DNA from 3 places in the Pseudarthrobacter equi genome. Region 2 is predicted to be linked to each of the others. Evidence: riboswitches for the same ligand, from Rfam matches in the RefSeq annotation. Region 2 holds a riboswitch; each other region holds the start of a gene.
The links. Region 2 has a riboswitch for thiamine pyrophosphate ahead of BLT71_RS14550 (FAD-dependent oxidoreductase). Riboswitches for the same ligand answer to the same signal wherever they lie in the genome.
Positions count from the first base shown of each region.

Region 1: another riboswitch for thiamine pyrophosphate. It lies ahead of thiC (phosphomethylpyrimidine synthase ThiC); the one in region 2 lies ahead of BLT71_RS14550 (FAD-dependent oxidoreductase).
Region 3: another riboswitch for thiamine pyrophosphate. It lies ahead of BLT71_RS12485 (bifunctional hydroxymethylpyrimidine kinase/phosphomethylpyrimidine kinase); the one in region 2 lies ahead of BLT71_RS14550 (FAD-dependent oxidoreductase).

Region 1 is NZ_LT629779.1:2,857,247-2,862,489, forward strand. It holds gene BLT71_RS12900 (hypothetical protein) at 1-69, opposite strand, end outside; gene BLT71_RS12905 (VOC family protein) at 166-1,041, opposite strand; gene BLT71_RS12910 (amidohydrolase family protein) at 1,144-2,226, opposite strand; TPP riboswitch at 2,319-2,426, shown strand; gene thiC (phosphomethylpyrimidine synthase ThiC) at 2,421-4,238, shown strand; gene BLT71_RS12920 (alpha/beta fold hydrolase) at 4,287-5,021, opposite strand; gene ffh (signal recognition particle protein) at 5,122-5,243, opposite strand, start outside.
Region 2 is NZ_LT629779.1:3,219,397-3,224,639, reverse strand. It holds gene BLT71_RS14560 (RNB domain-containing ribonuclease) at 1-599, opposite strand, end outside; gene thiE (thiamine phosphate synthase) at 719-1,441, opposite strand; TPP riboswitch at 1,469-1,587, shown strand; gene BLT71_RS14550 (FAD-dependent oxidoreductase) at 1,581-2,972, shown strand; gene thiS (sulfur carrier protein ThiS) at 2,969-3,205, shown strand; gene BLT71_RS14540 (thiazole synthase) at 3,210-4,040, shown strand; gene BLT71_RS14535 (hypothetical protein) at 4,141-4,443, opposite strand; gene BLT71_RS14530 (DUF3107 domain-containing protein) at 4,481-4,705, opposite strand; gene BLT71_RS14525 (TetR/AcrR family transcriptional regulator) at 4,754-5,243, opposite strand, start outside.
Region 3 is NZ_LT629779.1:2,772,080-2,777,322, forward strand. It holds gene obgE (GTPase ObgE) at 1-614, opposite strand, end outside; gene rpmA (50S ribosomal protein L27) at 728-991, opposite strand; gene rplU (50S ribosomal protein L21) at 1,052-1,360, opposite strand; gene BLT71_RS12485 (bifunctional hydroxymethylpyrimidine kinase/phosphomethylpyrimidine kinase) at 1,695-3,224, opposite strand; TPP riboswitch at 3,234-3,332, opposite strand; gene BLT71_RS12490 (Rne/Rng family ribonuclease) at 3,475-5,243, opposite strand, start outside.

The DNA of each region.
Region 1 (5,243 bases), 360 kb from region 2:
ACTGTCAAGGGTTCCAGCGCGCTTCAACGCGGCATCGTGTGTGGCTACGAAGATTTCGGTAAAACCCATGGGAAGTGACCTCTTCCGTGTACTGTCCGGCGCGCCGGGGACACCCGCCTGGCGTCCCCGGTCTATCGGCTTCAGCCTAGTACGCGTAAGGGGTGCTCAGCGCACCGCAACCCGGATGCTGTTGCGCCACGGATCCTCGAAGCGCAACTCAGCCCCGGTGTGGTGCGAGGAGACCCCGGCGACCTTCAGGCGGTCAGCGAGCGCGCCGACGTCGTCACCGGACGGCACCTCGATGAGGACCTCGCCGAGGCCAAGGGTGTCTTTCCGCGGACCGGCGCCGCGGCTGTTCCAGACGTTCATGGCCATGTGGTGGTGGTAGCGGCCCGCGGAGACGAAGAGGGCCTGCCCGTGCCAGCCGGCGGTCTTTTCGAACCCGAGCGTTCCCACGTAGAAGTCGCGGGCGGACTGGACGTCGCCTACCTGGAGGTGGACGTGGCCCACTCCGGCGGTGGTCTGCCGCTGCCCCTGGAGGGATTCTTCGGAGAGGTGCTGTTCCAGGTAGCGCTGGGGCGGCAGCGCCAGGCTGTCCATGACCACGTCGGTGCCGTTCCAGGACCAGTTGCTTCGCGGGCGGTCCCAGTAGAGCTCGATGCCGTTGCCTTCGGGATCACTGAAGTAGAAGGCCTCGCTGACCAGGTGGTCGGCGCTGCCCGTGAACGAGCGGGGCTCGAACTGGGCTGCGGTGGCCACCGTGGCGGCGAGCGCCGCCTGGTCTTCGAACAGGAGGGCCGTGTGGAACAGGCCGGCTTCTCCCCTGCCGGGGATGGTGAGGCCGGGGGCCGGGGCGAGATGGACCAGGGGCTTGCCGAGGCGGCCGAGGTAGAGGCCGCCGTCCTGCTCAGCGACCACCTCGAGCCCCAGTGCGCGCTGGTAGTAGTCGGTCATGACCTTCATGTTGCCGACCTTGAGCATCACGGTGCCCATGGCGAGGTCGGCAGGAAGAAGATCCTGGCTGGTGGCTTCTGCACTCATTGAACGCTCCCTCTACTGGAGGCCGTCCGGATGAGGCGGCCTGTCATGAGTTAAAATTACTTGAAGCTTCAATTTATTCCAAGTGCGGGGTGGATGTTGTGCTTAGCGGACCACGCGGCCACCCAAAACCACGTGGGATGGGTGCGCCACGGTGTCCAGGGTCCTCCGGGGATCGTTCCGGAACAGCACGACGTCGGCCCGCGCCCCTTCCGTCAGCCCGTCAGCACCCAGCCAGGCCCGGGCGGCCCAGCTGGCCGCGTTGAGCGCCTCGGCTGCGGGCAACCCAGCCGCGTGCAGGGCAAGGATTTCGTCCGCAATCCTTCCGTGACGGATCACGCTGCCGGCGTCCGTTCCGGCGAAGATCTGCACTCCGGCTTCCCAGGCCTCCCCTATGCGTTCCAGCCGTCGTTCCCAGAGCGCCAGCATGTGGTCGGCGTACACCGGAAACTTGGGCCTGGCTTGGGCGGCAATATCAGGGAACGTGGCGATGTTGACCAGCGTCGGAACGATGGGGACGCCCTGCTCCACAAACCGCGGCAGGTGCCGGGGCAGCAGGCCGGTGGCGTGTTCGACGCAGTCGATCCCGGCGTCGAGCATCTGGTCCAGGGTGTCTTCGGCGAAGCAGTGGGCGGTGACGCGGGCACCTTCGTCGTGTGCGGCACTGATCGCATCACGGACGACGCCGGCGGGAAAGGAGGGTGCGAGGTCGCCGGCGCTCCGCTCGATCCAGTCCCCGACGAGCTTGACCCAGCCGTCGCCGTCGCGGGCTTGCTTGCGCACGGCCTCCACAAGGCCTTCAGGCTCGACCTCCTGGGCGAAGCCCCGGAGGTAGCGGCGGGTCCGGGCGACGTGCCTGCCGGCCCGAATCAGCAGCGGAAAGTCGCGGCCACCCTGCATCCACCGGGTGTCGGCGGGCGATCCCGCGTCCCGGATCAGCAGGGTGCCTGAGTCCAGGTCGGCACGGGCCTGGGCTTCGGCCTCCCCGGCGTCCACCGGCCCGGCAGGGCCCAGGCCGATGTGGCAGTGGGCGTCGACGAAGCCGGGCAGCACCCAGCCGTCGAGTACAACGTCCGGACCGGCCTCCGGGCGGGTAAACGTCAGGCGTCCGTCCACGGACCAGAGGCCGTGCCTTTCGCTGTCCGGTCCCGTGAGGGCGGTGCCGCTGAAACCAATGATGTAGGGCATGGATGCCTCCTCTTCCTGCCCGGTCAGGCTAGCACCGGCAAATGTGACAGGGCCGTTAGCGCTTGTCCCTGCAGGGCGTGTGGTAGCTTCGTTCCTGACCACACGGGTGCCCCTGCAGGGGCTGAGATCGGGCTGACGCGGCCTGCGACCGTCGAACCTGTCCGGGTAATGCCGGCGAAGGAAGTGAGTATTCCTTGAATACACCCAAAACAGTGCTGCCCCCTGCCCAAAACCACCCCGCCGGAGCCACGCCTGAAGCGCCTGTCACCCAGTCCCTGAAGTCGCACTCGCTGGCCTACATCGATGATCCGGAGCACGGGATCCGTGTCCCGGTCACGGAGATCGCGCTGGAGCCCTCGCCCAACGGGCAGCCAAACGCCCCTTTCCGCACCTACCGGACAGCGGGGCCGGGAAGCGATCCCGTGCGCGGCCTCAGCCCCTTCCGGTCGGAATGGATTGAGGCGCGCGCTGACACGGAAGAGTACAGCGGAAGGGAACGGAACCTGCTCGACGACGGCCGCTCGGCCGTAAGCCGCGGCGCCGCCTCCGCGGAATGGAAAGGCGGGCGCCCGGTGCCCCGCCGCGCCGTCGACGGCCGGACTGTCACCCAGATGCACTATGCCCGGAAGGGCGTGGTGACGCCGGAGATGCGGTTCGTGGCGCTGCGGGAAAAGTGTGATCCGGAACTGGTCCGGAGTGAGGTGGCGGCCGGACGGGCCATCATCCCCAACAACATCAACCATCCGGAGTCCGAACCGATGATCATCGGCAAGGCTTTCCTGGTGAAGATCAACGCCAACATCGGCAACTCCGCCGTGACCAGTTCCATCGCCGAGGAGGTGGACAAGCTGCAGTGGGCCACGCGGTGGGGTGCCGATACGGTGATGGACCTGTCCACGGGCGACGACATCCACACCACCAGGGAGTGGCTCATCCGCAACTCCCCCGTGCCGATCGGCACCGTGCCCATCTACCAGGCCCTGGAAAAGGTCAACGGCGAGGCGAACGCCGTCACGTGGGAAATCTTCCGCGACACCGTCATAGAACAGTGTGAACAGGGCGTGGACTATATGACTGTCCACGCCGGCGTCCTGCTCCGCTACGTGCCGCTGACCGCCAACAGGGTTACCGGCATCGTGTCCCGGGGCGGGTCGATCATGGCGGGCTGGTGCCTGGCGCACCACCAGGAGAATTTTCTCTACACGCACTTCGATGAGCTGTGTGAAATCTTTGCCCGGTACGACGTCGCGTTCTCGCTGGGTGACGGCCTGCGCCCCGGTGCCACCGCGGATGCCAACGACGCTGCGCAGTTCGCGGAACTGGACACGCTGGCCGAGCTGACGGAGCGCGCCTGGAAGCATGACGTGCAGGTGATGGTGGAGGGGCCGGGCCATGTCCCGTTCCACCTGGTCCGGGAGAACGTAGAGCGCCAGCAGGAACTGTGCAAGGGTGCGCCGTTCTATACCCTGGGGCCGCTGGTCACCGATGTAGCTCCCGGCTACGACCACATCACATCAGCCATCGGCGCCACCGAGATCGCCCGCTACGGCACCGCCATGCTCTGCTATGTCACGCCCAAGGAGCATCTGGGACTGCCCGACAGGGACGACGTGAAGACCGGGGTCATCACCTACAAGATCGCCGCGCACGCCGCTGACCTGGCCAAGGGCCACCCCGGAGCGCACGAACGGGACGACGCGTTGTCCAAGGCCAGGTTCGAGTTCCGCTGGCGGGATCAGTTCGCGCTCTCGCTCGACCCCGAGACGGCCGAAGCGTTCCATGATGAAACGCTGCCGGCCGAGCCCGCCAAGACGGCACACTTCTGCTCCATGTGCGGGCCGAAGTTCTGCTCGATGCGGATCAGCCAGGACATCCGCAACGAGTACGGGTCGGCGGAGGCCCAGGCCGCGATAGCAGAGGCGGCGTCCGGGATGCGGGCGAAGAGCCAGGAGTTCCTGGAATCCGGCGGCAAGGTGTACCTTCCCGAGCTGAAAGTCCCGGCCGGAAGCTGAGCCTGCCGCCGGCGGTGACCGGCGGTTGCTGTGGCCGGCCCCGGGCGGCTAGGACGCCCGGGCCGGTTCACTCCGGCTGACCTCGGCGAGGAACTGCCGGATTGCCCGGTTGCCGTCCGCTGAGTCGTGGGGCCGGTGCCCGCCGGCGGCGACACGGTGCAGGGCACCGGTCTCCCTCAGGTACCCGGCGATTTCTTCGTACAGCGGTTCCCAACCCCCGGTGAGGACAAGGGTGGGGACTCCTGGGACGATGTGAAGTGGCGCCTCCCATGAGGGTGACTGCAGCCGCAGCCGGCGGGCAGAGCGCTTCTCCTCCAGGGTGGCTGGCTGGTGCAGGTCTGCGGCGTAGACGCGGCGGACGAACTCCCGCTGGAAGTCCTCGTCGCTGAGTTGGTGGCGGACGTCGAACAGCGGTTTCATCATCCGGATGTGGGCGGCTGTTGCGGGCAGCTCCGCGGTGAGGGACAGGCAGGCCGGCTCCACCAGGGTCAGCGAATGCACGAGGTCCGGGCGCTCCACGGCCGCCATCATGGCCGGAATGGCTCCCTGCGCATGGGCCACAACGTGTCCGCCGGCAGCACCCCGCCCGTCATCGCCCAGGGAACGCAGCACGATGGCCGTGTCCTCCGCAAAGGAGGACTCCAGGGGTTCGGCGGTGCTGTGGTATCCGTGCCGGCGGAGGAACAGGGCGTCGTACATCAACGCCATGCCGTGCTGCCGGGGCCAGGCGGCGGCGCCGAAGCTCCCCGAGCCGTGCACGAACACTACCCTCTGCTTGAACATCCCCCAACCCTATTCCACGGCGCCGGCATCTTAACGAAATAGCGCCAAGTGTCGTTGGGACGTTTCCAACGACACTTGGCGCTACTAGGCGGCAGTGTTCCTAGTTGCCCAGGAACTTGTCGAAGCCCTTGGGCAGGTTCAGCTGGGACGGGTCAAAGTCACCGGACTGCTGGCCAAAGGAAGCTCCGGTGGGCAGCGCCTTGGATGCGTTGGCGCGCCGGG
Region 2 (5,243 bases):
AGCCCAACTTCCTTCAGCAGGCCCAGCAGGGGAGAGGCAGTACCGGCGTCCAGGTCAGCCTGGGCACCCTTGTAGCTGAGTTTCGCGCGGCTTCGAACGCGTGCCCGGCGGACACCGACGGTCGTGACCTCGGCGTTGCCGTCGAGCCGGAAATCCCAGACGAAGGCCGAGCAGTCCTGGTCCGGCAGGAGGCTCCCGGCGCCCTCGCTGATGACTTCAGGGTGCAGGGGAATACGCCCGTCCGGGGCGTAGAACGTCTGGCCCCGGCGCCGGGTTTCGGCATCCAGGGGTCCGCCGGGCGCAACGAACGCGGGGACATCGGCGATGGCGTACAGGACGTGGTACCCGCCGTCGTCGTCCGTTTCGATGAAGAGGGCCTGGTCCAGGTCCGTGGACGACGCCGGATCGATGGTGACGAACTCCACCGCGGTCAGGTCGTAGTCCGGCAGGCGCAGCGCGGCCACCGCGGCCTCGGCGTCCTTGACCGCGTCACCGGGGTAGGGGCCCGGAAGTTCCAGCTCCGTCCGCAGCGCGGCCAGGGCCTCTTCCAGGGCATTGGTGCGCTCATGGACGTTGGGAGCCAGCCGATGATGTGACACGAAAATCAGCCTAACCCCAAGTCATGCGATTTCGCAGGGAATCGATGCGGGCGCGGTCGTGACGGGTTGCCGCGGACCGCGGTGCGTTCGGGAAACCGGGTTGTGGGACGTCCGCGGCTTCAGGAAGCCGCGGAGTCCAGTGCAGAACGAAGCGAGGCAGCGGCAGCAGCGGGATCGGCAGCGTCGGTGATGGCGCGGACCACCACGATCCTTGACGCTCCGGCCGCGACCACCTGGTCCACGTTGGAGTGGTCGATCCCGCCGATCGCGAACCACGGCACGTCACTGGGCGCCTTCGCGGCCGCATACTTCACCAGTTCCAGGCCGACGGCGGCCCGGCCGGGTTTGGTGGGGGTGGCCCAGAGCGGGCCCACGCAGAAGTAGTCGAGGCCGGCAGGTCCTGCGGCGTCGGCCAGCGCGGCGTCCACCTGCTCCGGCGTGTGGCTTGACAGGCCGATGGCCGCGTTGCCGTTGAGCAGCGTCCTTGCGGCCGGTACCGGCAGGTCCTTCTGGCCCACGTGGAAAACGGGGGCACCGGACAGGACCGCAATGTCCGCGCGGTCGTTGACGGCCCACAGCCGCCCGTGCCGCTGGGCTGATTCCTTGAGGACCGCCAGCAGGTCCAGCTCCTCGGCCGCCTCGATGGACTTGTCCCGCAGCTGGATGATGTCCACGCCGCCTTCGAACGCGGCGTCCACGAACCCGGCGAAGTCGCCCCGTCCGCGGCGCGCATCCGTGCAGAGGTAGAGGCGTGCGGATTTCAGTGCGCCGTTACCCGCCGCGGTGGTGAAGGCATCGGTGCCGGGTGCTGCGGCAGGGGCAGGGGAGTGGGACACATTCATGGCTGCAAGCCTAGTTCCTCTACACTTGCCTCGTACTGCGGGAGCCCGCGGCAGCTGTCACAAAGCGCCGGGCTGAGAGGGCGTCAGAGCCGACCGCTTGACCTGATCCGGTTAATGCCGGCGTAGGGAAGGAGACACCATGGGCATCCCCGAAAGCCCTCCGGACAGCATCGCAGAGCCAGCCGCTGTCCCGGCAATAGCCGCCGACGTAGCAGTGATCGGCGGGGGCGTCATAGGCCATGGCATCGCCTGGGAAGCCAGGCGCTCTGGCCGGTCCGTGGTGCTGATCGACGATGCACCGGGATCCGGAGCCAGTTGGGCGGCGGCAGGCATGCTGGCCCCCGTCAGCGAGCTGCATTACCAAGAGGAAGAGCTCCTGGGCCTCATGCTGGATGCATCGGAGCGCTGGCCGCAGTTCGCGGCGGACCTTAGCCGCGTGTCAGGCCGCGGTTCCGGATTCCTGGCGACGCCCACGCTCACCATTGGCGCCGACGCCGCCGACCGGCAGGCACTGATGGACCTGCGCGGCGTGCAGCAGGCCAATGGACTCGCCGTGGAACCACTGACGGTCCGTGAGGCCCGGCGCCGGGAACCGCTGCTCAGCCCCGCCATTGCGTGCGCACTCGATACCCCGGCAGACCACCAGGTGGATCCCCGGCGACTCGTGGAGTGCTTCCGGGCAGCCCTGGCCAACCACCTGCCGGCCGGCAGCGGCGTTGCCGGCACTGCGGTTGCAGACACTGCGGTTGCCGGCGCTCTGGACGGATTTGCCGTGGCGGACAGGGCAGTGGGACTGGAGTGGGCGGACGGCGCGGTGGCTGGTGTCCGGCTGGCCGGAGGCGGACTGGTGCTCGCCGGCGAAACGGTGGTGGCCAACGGCATGGCGGCGGGCTCCCTGGAGAACCTGCCGAGGGGACTCCGGTTACCTTTGCGCCCTGTGCACGGCGACATCCTGCGGCTGTCCGTCCCCCCGCACCTGCAGCCCTTGCTGACGTCCACCGTCCGCGGGCTGGTGCGCGGTGTGCCCGTCTACTTGGTTCCACGCGAGGACGGAACCGTGGTCATCGGCGCCACCCAGCGGGAGGACGGCCTGGTTGGGGCGGGCACTGCGTTCGGAGCCATGCCGGCGAGTGCCGGATCCAGTGCAGTGCCCGCCGGTGCAGGACCGGCCAGCGCAGTGTCCGCTGGCGGCGTGTACCAGCTGCTTCGCGACGCCCAGGTGCTGGTGCCTGCGGTCGCAGAGCTGGAACTGCTCGAATGCACGGCCCGGGCCCGCCCGGCTACCCCGGACAATGCCCCGCTGCTGGGCAGGGTGCCCGTGGACGGGGGAGACGGCAGTGCAGCGCATGTCCCCGGACTCATCGTTGCCACAGGATTCTTCCGCCACGGCGTCCTCCTCACCCCGGCCGCGGCAGCCATCTGCCGCGACCTGATGGATGGGAAGGCCGACCCCCGGTGGCAGCCGATCAGTCCTGACCGCTTTTCCGGCCGGATCCCGGCCCCCAGATTCAACATCAAGGAGACAGCATGAACATCACCCTGAACGGGGCATCCCGCACCGTGGCGGACGGTGCGTCCATCACGGCATTGGTCAGCGAGGTGACCGGACGCGCGCTTGCGGCCGACGGCCAGGCAACCGACGGACAAAGGCTGGGGGTGGCCGTAGCTCACAATTCCGAAGTGGTGCCCCGCAGCCAATGGCACGGCACCGCGCTCGCGGACGGAGACGACGTCGAACTCGTCACCGCAGTACAGGGAGGCTGACACCATGATTGAAGCGAACACCGTTTCCGAACCGGCCACCCATACCTCCGCGGCACCCGCCAGGCCTGACGCCCTCGTCATCGACGGCGTTGCCCTGGAGTCGAGGCTCATCATGGGAACGGGTGGCGCGCCCAGCCTGGACGGCCTGGGCGCCGCGCTTGTTGCCTCCGGAACCTCCCTCACCACCGTGGCCATGCGCCGCTACTCACCCGCAGAATCGGGCTCCCTGTTCCAACTGCTGGTGGACCACGGAATCCGGGTCCTGCCCAACACCGCAGGCTGCTTTACTGCGCGGGACGCCGTCCTGACTGCCGAACTGGCCCGGGAAGCGCTGGAAACCGACTGGGTGAAGCTGGAGGTCATCGCAGACGAGCACACGCTCCTGCCGGACGCCGTTGAGCTGGTGGATGCAACCGAACAGCTGGTCAACCGCGGCTTCAAAGTCTTTGCCTACACCAACGACGACCCCGTCCTGGCCCTCCGGCTGGAAAACCTGGGTGCTACCGCAGTGATGCCCCTGGGATCTCCTATCGGTACCGGGCTGGGAATCCTCAACCCGCACAACATCGAACTCATCGTTTCCCGGGCAAGCGTGCCCGTGGTCCTGGACGCAGGGATCGGCACGGCATCTGACGCGGCGCTGGCCATGGAACTTGGGTGCGACGCTGTCCTGCTGGCCACGGCGGTGACCCGTGCCCAGAACCCGGCCCTGATGGGTGAGGCGTTCAAGCACGCCGTCATCGCCGGGCGGCTGGCGAAGGAAGCCGGGCGCATTCCGCGCCGCGAGCACGCGCTGGCGTCGTCCGCCATGGAGGGCCGGGCCGAGTTCCTTTAGCCAGTGATGCTTCAGGGGATGTACCGCCTAGGGGATTGCACCGCTTAAACGACTGTGGCCGCCACCGTTGAAGGTGGTGGCCACAGCCGTTTAACGGTGACTAGCGCCTCAGGATGGCGGTCAGCCGATGGGTATCGTTCCTTGCCCGGGTGCGGCTCAGGACAAGCACTGCCCCGACGGATGCCGCCGCGCCCAGCACTATGGGCAACACCCAGGGAAGCCACGTCAATCCGGGAAGGTAACCGAATCCCGCCGCCATCAGGATGATCCAGCTCAGTGCAGCCACCCCGACGGCCACGCCGGCCGGAAGGCCTGCGCCATACTTGGCATGACGCTTGTCATTGGCCCAGACAATGAAGCCGGCCGCAACGGTGGCCAGCACAACAATGATCAGGGAAAGCATGGGTCTCCTCCGGGAAGCAGGGCAGTTCCGGCCGGTGCTAGAACTGGCCGAATCCTACGCGCCGGACTTCTTCCGCGCCGATTTCCACGTAGCCCAGCGCGTTGCCGGGAACAATGATCAGGCGCCCCTTGTCATCGGTGAGGCGCAGTTCGCTGCCGCCCTTGATGGCTTCTCCCACAACATTGGCCACGGTCTCCGCATCCTGGTTTGATTCCAGGACGATCTCGCGGCCAACGTTCTGCACGCCGATCTTAATTTCCACAGGGGCCTCCCAGCCGGTCAGGTTCTTTGATGATGGTCTATTTGTAGTCTAGGACTCTTTGGGGAAGCGAGAGATTCCGCGCCAAGCTAAACGGTAGATGAGGTCGCTGGCCACATCGAGGTCCAGGTTGCCGTCCGTTTCCAGCCAGTACCGGGCGCTGACCTGCGCCATCCCCGCCAGGCCGCGGCCCAGCAGTTCCGCTTCGAGGTGGGGCAGCTTGGTGTCCCCGGCGATCACCCGCGCAATGGCATCGGCAAAGGTCCGGTTGAAAGTTTCGAGGCGCGAACTGACGTCGGGATCGTTGACGAGGTCGGACTCGAAGACCAGGCGGTGGGCCTGGTCGTCGCTGGCGATGAACCGGAAGTACGCCCGCATGACAGCCTGGACGCGTTCCTTATTGTCTGTGGTGGAGTTCAGCGCCCCCAGCATCAGGTCGGTCAGGGACGCAAGGTGGCTGTCCAGGAGGGCAAAGTACAGCTCGCGTTTGGACGGGAAGTGCTGGTACAGGACCGGCTTGCTCACATGCGCCGTCTCGGCG
Region 3 (5,243 bases), 450 kb from region 2:
TCGCCTGCCTGGACCACACCCAGGTTGGGGATGAGGGTGGTGAACGGGTAGTCGGCGATCTTGGGGCGCGCGGCGGACATGGCGGCGATGAGGCTGGACTTGCCGGCAGACGGGAATCCCACCAGGGCGATGTCTGCAATGGACTTCAGCTCAAGGACAATGTCGCTCGACTCACCCTCGATGCCGAGCAGGGCGAAGCCTGGAGCGCGGCGCTTCTGCGAGGACAGGGCAGCGTTGCCCAGCCCGCCGGGCCCGCCGGCGGCGGCGATGTACTCTGCGCCCTCCCCCACCAGGTCCGCCAGGACGGTGCCGTCCTTTGACTTCACCACAGTGCCGTCGGGGACAGGCAGGATCAGGGTTTCGCCGTTCTTGCCGCCGCGCCAGTCGCCCATGCCGGGACCGCCGTTGGTGGCGTGCCGGTGCGGGGCGTGGTGGTAGTCGAGGAGGGTGGTGGTCTGGTGGTCCACGCGGAGGATGACGTCGCCGCCGTTGCCGCCGTTGCCGCCGTCGGGCCCGCCGAGGGGCTTGAACTTCTCGCGGTGGACGGAGACGCAACCGTGGCCGCCGGTACCGCCGGATACGTGCAGTACTACCCGGTCTACAAAGCTGGCCACGTAAATCTCCTCAGTGTCGTGTGGGCGCCCATGGACGCCCTATCGATTGTAATGCGCTTAAAAGAGCAGTGGAGCGGGCCAACTGGCCCGCTCCACCGCTTCAGAACTGGTTGTTACTCTGCAGCTGCAGCAGCAACGATGTTGACGACGCGACGACCGCGGCGGGTGCCGAATTCAACGGCGCCCGGGGTCAGTGCGAACAGGGTGTCGTCGCCGCCACGGCCAACGCCGGCGCCCGGGTGGAAGTGGGTGCCACGCTGGCGGACGATGATCTCGCCGGCGGAAACTACCTGGCCGCCGAAGCGCTTGACGCCGAGGTACTGTGCGTTGGAGTCACGACCGTTGCGAGTGGAGCTCGCGCCCTTTTTATGTGCCATCTGAAATGCCTGCCTTTAAATTCTGGGGAATCTGCTGAAAACCTGAACAGTAACCGGTGGTTACTTGATGCCAGTGATCTTGACCTTGGTCAGTTCCTGACGGTGACCCTGGCGCTTCTTGTACCCGGTCTTGTTCTTGAACTTCTGGATGACAATCTTAGGACCACGGAGGTCCTGGAGGATTTCAGCCGTAACGGTCACCTTGGCCAGGTCAGCAGCGGCAGTGGTGATCTTGTCACCATCAACCAGGAGCAGTGCGGGCAGCTCGATGGTGCTGCCAGCCCCACCGGCGACGCGGTTCAGGGTAACGAAGTCTCCAACGGAAACCTTCTCTTGGCGGCCGCCTGCGCGGACAATCGCGTACACCACTTGGGAACTCACTTCTCTCGACGTTTATAACTAAAATTGCGTGCGGCACCCGTTGCACTGTTTGGCTGGGTTCCCGCTGTGCCTCAACGCCGTGGATTCCCCGAAGGTCTCCATGAGTTATCCCGCAGGACTGCCTTGTGTTTTCCACGCTGGCATGTTCCCGGGGTCATAACCCAAGTGTTGGCGTAAGCACCGAAGATCCAGAATACGCTAATTCCGTCTCCGGCCGCAAATGAGGCTGGCTCCGGCGGGTCGGCTGTGATAGGAACCACAGACATCGTCCGCCACCGGGGCCGTGCCAGACCATAGTACCGGCAGCACGGCCCGGGCAGGTTCAGGCGTGGAGCCGCGGCGCGTCGAAGAACTCCACTTCCAGCCGGCAGGACTGCCGGAAAGCGGTAACCATGGCGTGCCGCTCGTCATCGGAAGCCTTGCGTGCCGCTTCGTCCACCACGGCGATGGCCCGGCGCGTTGCCTCCGCGAAATCCTCGTCGGCATAGGTGCGGAGCCAGTCGGCGTAGGGGTGTCCTGCCGGTTCCCCGTCGGCGAGGAACCTGGCATGGAGCGTCTTCCCGGCGTCCGCGTACAGCCAGAAGCACGGCAGGACAGCCGCTGCCAGGACTGCATAGCTGCCCGACGCCGAAGTAGCCGTCAGGTGGTCCACGTAGGCCTTGGTGACAGGACCCAGTTCGGGACGGACGGTGCGGGTGCTGAGCCAGGAACGGTGCAGTTCCGACTCCACTTCGAGGCACTGCTGGGCCGACGCCGCCCAGAACAGCTGCTCGGCTTCCGTGGGAGCCAGCGCGCTGGCCCGGGCGAGGACTCGCGAATACCCGTTCAGGTAGATGGCATCCTGCGCAAGGTAATACGCGAACTGGCTTTCCGGAAGTGTCCCCGAGGCCAGGGCCCGGAGGAAACCCAGGGCGTAGATCGACTCAAGGTGGGCGTCGGCATCTTTCCGCAGCTGCGCCGTAAAGTCGCCTGGCCGAAGCGCTTGGCGGATGTGGTGGAAATGGTGAACGGGCCCGTTGCCGGTTCCCACCTCCAGTACGGCGGACGCCGCCAGCGCCCCCGCAAGCCAGGGTTTCACTTCCCGTAGGGCCACTTCCCAGTTGCCTACCTGCGCCTGGACCGTGGCCATGGCGGAGGACAGGGAACAGCCTGTGCCATGGCTGTTCCGCGTTGCCACCCGCTCCCCCGGGATTTCCACTACGTCTGCGGATAGCATGCCGGCCGGGCCAACCAAGGCGTCCGGGCAGCTGCTGCCTTGCAGGTGGCCACCCTTGACCAGCACGGCAGCACCGGTGGCATCAGCAAGCCGCCTGCCCTGTTCCAGGGCTGCCTCCCACGTGTCCTGTACGTCTTCTTCCAGCAGCATGGCCAGTTCGGCCAGGTTGGGGGTGACAAGGTGGGCCAGCGGCACCAGGCTGCGGAGCGCGGCTTCGGCACTCTCCTGCAACAGCCGGTCTCCGCTGGTGGCAACCATGACGGGGTCCAGGACAACGACGGCGGGGCGCACCTTCTCCAGCCAGGTGCGCACGGCATCGATCACTTCGGCGTCGCCCAGCATGCCGATCTTGACGGCGTCAACGTGGATGTCGTCGCTGATGGCCGCCAGCTGCTGTGCCAAAAAGGATGCCGGAGGAACATGGACGGCGGTCACCCCGCGGGTGTTCTGGGCGGTGAGGGCAGTGATGGCGGCCATGCCGTAACCGCCGTGGGCCGCGATGCTTTTGAGGTCCGCCTGGATGCCGGCCCCACCGGAGGGGTCCGAGCCCGCGATGGCAAGGACCCGGGGCACGTCCCGTACGGCAGCCGGCATTACGGTTGCGGAGGGATTCGGGAGCGGGGTGGCTGCGGGCATGGCAAGGGTCGAAGACAAAAGAGACATCCCTTCGCCGGTACTAACCGGACAGGTTCAACGGGTGTGGATCTCAGCCGGGCCTGGTGCGCGGCACCCCGTGTCGGTTCCCCAGCCTAGCCGCTGGACGGCAGTCAACCGAAAGGTGACTGCACCTGTTAAGTGCGCTGCTGAGGGCCGTTCCCCGTTAACGGCAGATGCCCGGCCCCACCACAGGAGTGGAGGGCCGGGCATCTGCAGTGCCTGGGCAGGGTCAGAGCTCGGAAGCAGGAACCCCTACGCCAAGGATGATGGGCGCATCGGCTTTGGCTGCCGGCTCTGCCGGCGCTGCGGGCTGGGGCGCTTTGGCGGCATGGGAGTGGCCTTCGCTGGCCGACGGGACGTTCTCATGGTGTTCCACGGTGGTCTCGTTGGCTGCGCCCTGCGCCCTGCTTGCACTCCGGTTACGCCGCGGACGGCGCTGCCGGGACAGGTCGGGGGCGGCAGGCGCAACGGGCTGCTGGGGTGCCGCAACCGCTGCCTCCGCCGGTTCGGGGGTGGCCGGCGCGGCCTGGGCCGTCCCGGACTCCTGTGGCTGGCTGCCAACAGGCGAAGCCGGCTGGCCCAGGTGGGCAAACGCTTCGGCAAGCCGGTCAAGCGACAGCGCAGGCGAGGCTTGGTGCTCGTCTGCGTGCTCAACGAAGGGCAGCGCGACCTTCTCGCCGCCGAACGTCAGGACAGCTGCCGGGCGTGCCGGCGTCCCGTCGTCGTGCTTCTCCGTTGTGCCCGCGTCCTGCTGGGCGGGGGCCAGCCGGGCCGCCACCTCATCATCATGCAGGTGTGCGGCGTGGGCAGCAGCAGCAATGTTGGCCAGGGCCAGCCTGGTGGCTTCAGCCTTGGCATGGCGTTCGGCCTCGTGCGGGTCCGGCTGGACGGGGTGGGCAGCCACCGCTGCGGGTGCGGGTGCCTGTTCGACCGGCTGGCCGCCACGTCCACGGCGGCGCTTGCGTTCGCCGCGCGTACCTTCCTGGCTGCTGTCGGTGCGCTGGCCCTCGTTGCGCTGACCCTCACTGCGCTGGCCCTCGCTGCGGTTGCCCTCGTTTCGGTTCCCGTTGGTGCGGGAATCGGAGCGGTTGTCTGAGCGGTGGACGTGCTGCTCGGCTGCCACGATGTTGGCGCGGCGGTGCTCTACGGGGTCGTCATGGGTGACGACGCCGCGGCCCGCGCAGGCTTCGCACTGCTCGCCGAAGACTTCCAGGAGCCCGGTGCCCATGCGCTTGCGGGTCATCTGGACGAGTCCCAGCGAGGTGACTTCCGCCACCTGGTGCTTGGTCCGGTCGCGGCCCAGGCATTCCACCATGCGGCGCAGGACGAGGTCGCGGTTCGATTCCAGGACCATGTCGATGAAGTCGATCACGATGATGCCGCCGATGTCGCGCAGCCGCAGCTGGCGCACCACTTCCTCGGCCGCTTCAAGGTTGTTCTTCGTGACGGTTTCTTCGAGGTTGCCGCCGCTGCCGGTGAACTTGCCGGTGTTGACGTCCACCACGGTCATGGCTTCGGTCCGGTCGATCACCAGTGAGCCGCCGGAGGGCAGGAACACCTTGCGTTCGAGGGCCTTGTGGATCTGCTCATCAATCCGCCAGGCAGCGAAGATGTCCTGGTCCTTGGTCCACTTTTCCAGGCGTCCCACCAGGTCCGGCGCCACATAGGTGACGTAGGCCTCGATGGTGTCCCAGGCGTCCTCGCCGGAGACGATCAGCTTGGAGAAGTCCTCGTTGAAGACGTCACGGACCACCTTTATGGTGAGGTCGGGCTCGCCGTACAGCAGCTCCGGAGCCAGGACCTTGGTGGAGGAGGACTGGCTTTCGATGCCTTCCCACTGGGCGCGGAGCCGGTTGATGTCGTGGGTCAGCTCCTCTTCGGACGCCCCTTCGGCCGCCGTGCGCACAATGACGCCCGCCTGCTCGGGCAGGCGGTCCTTGAGGATGCGCTTGAGCCGGTTCCGCTCGACGTCGGGCAGCTTGCGGGAGATTCCGGTCA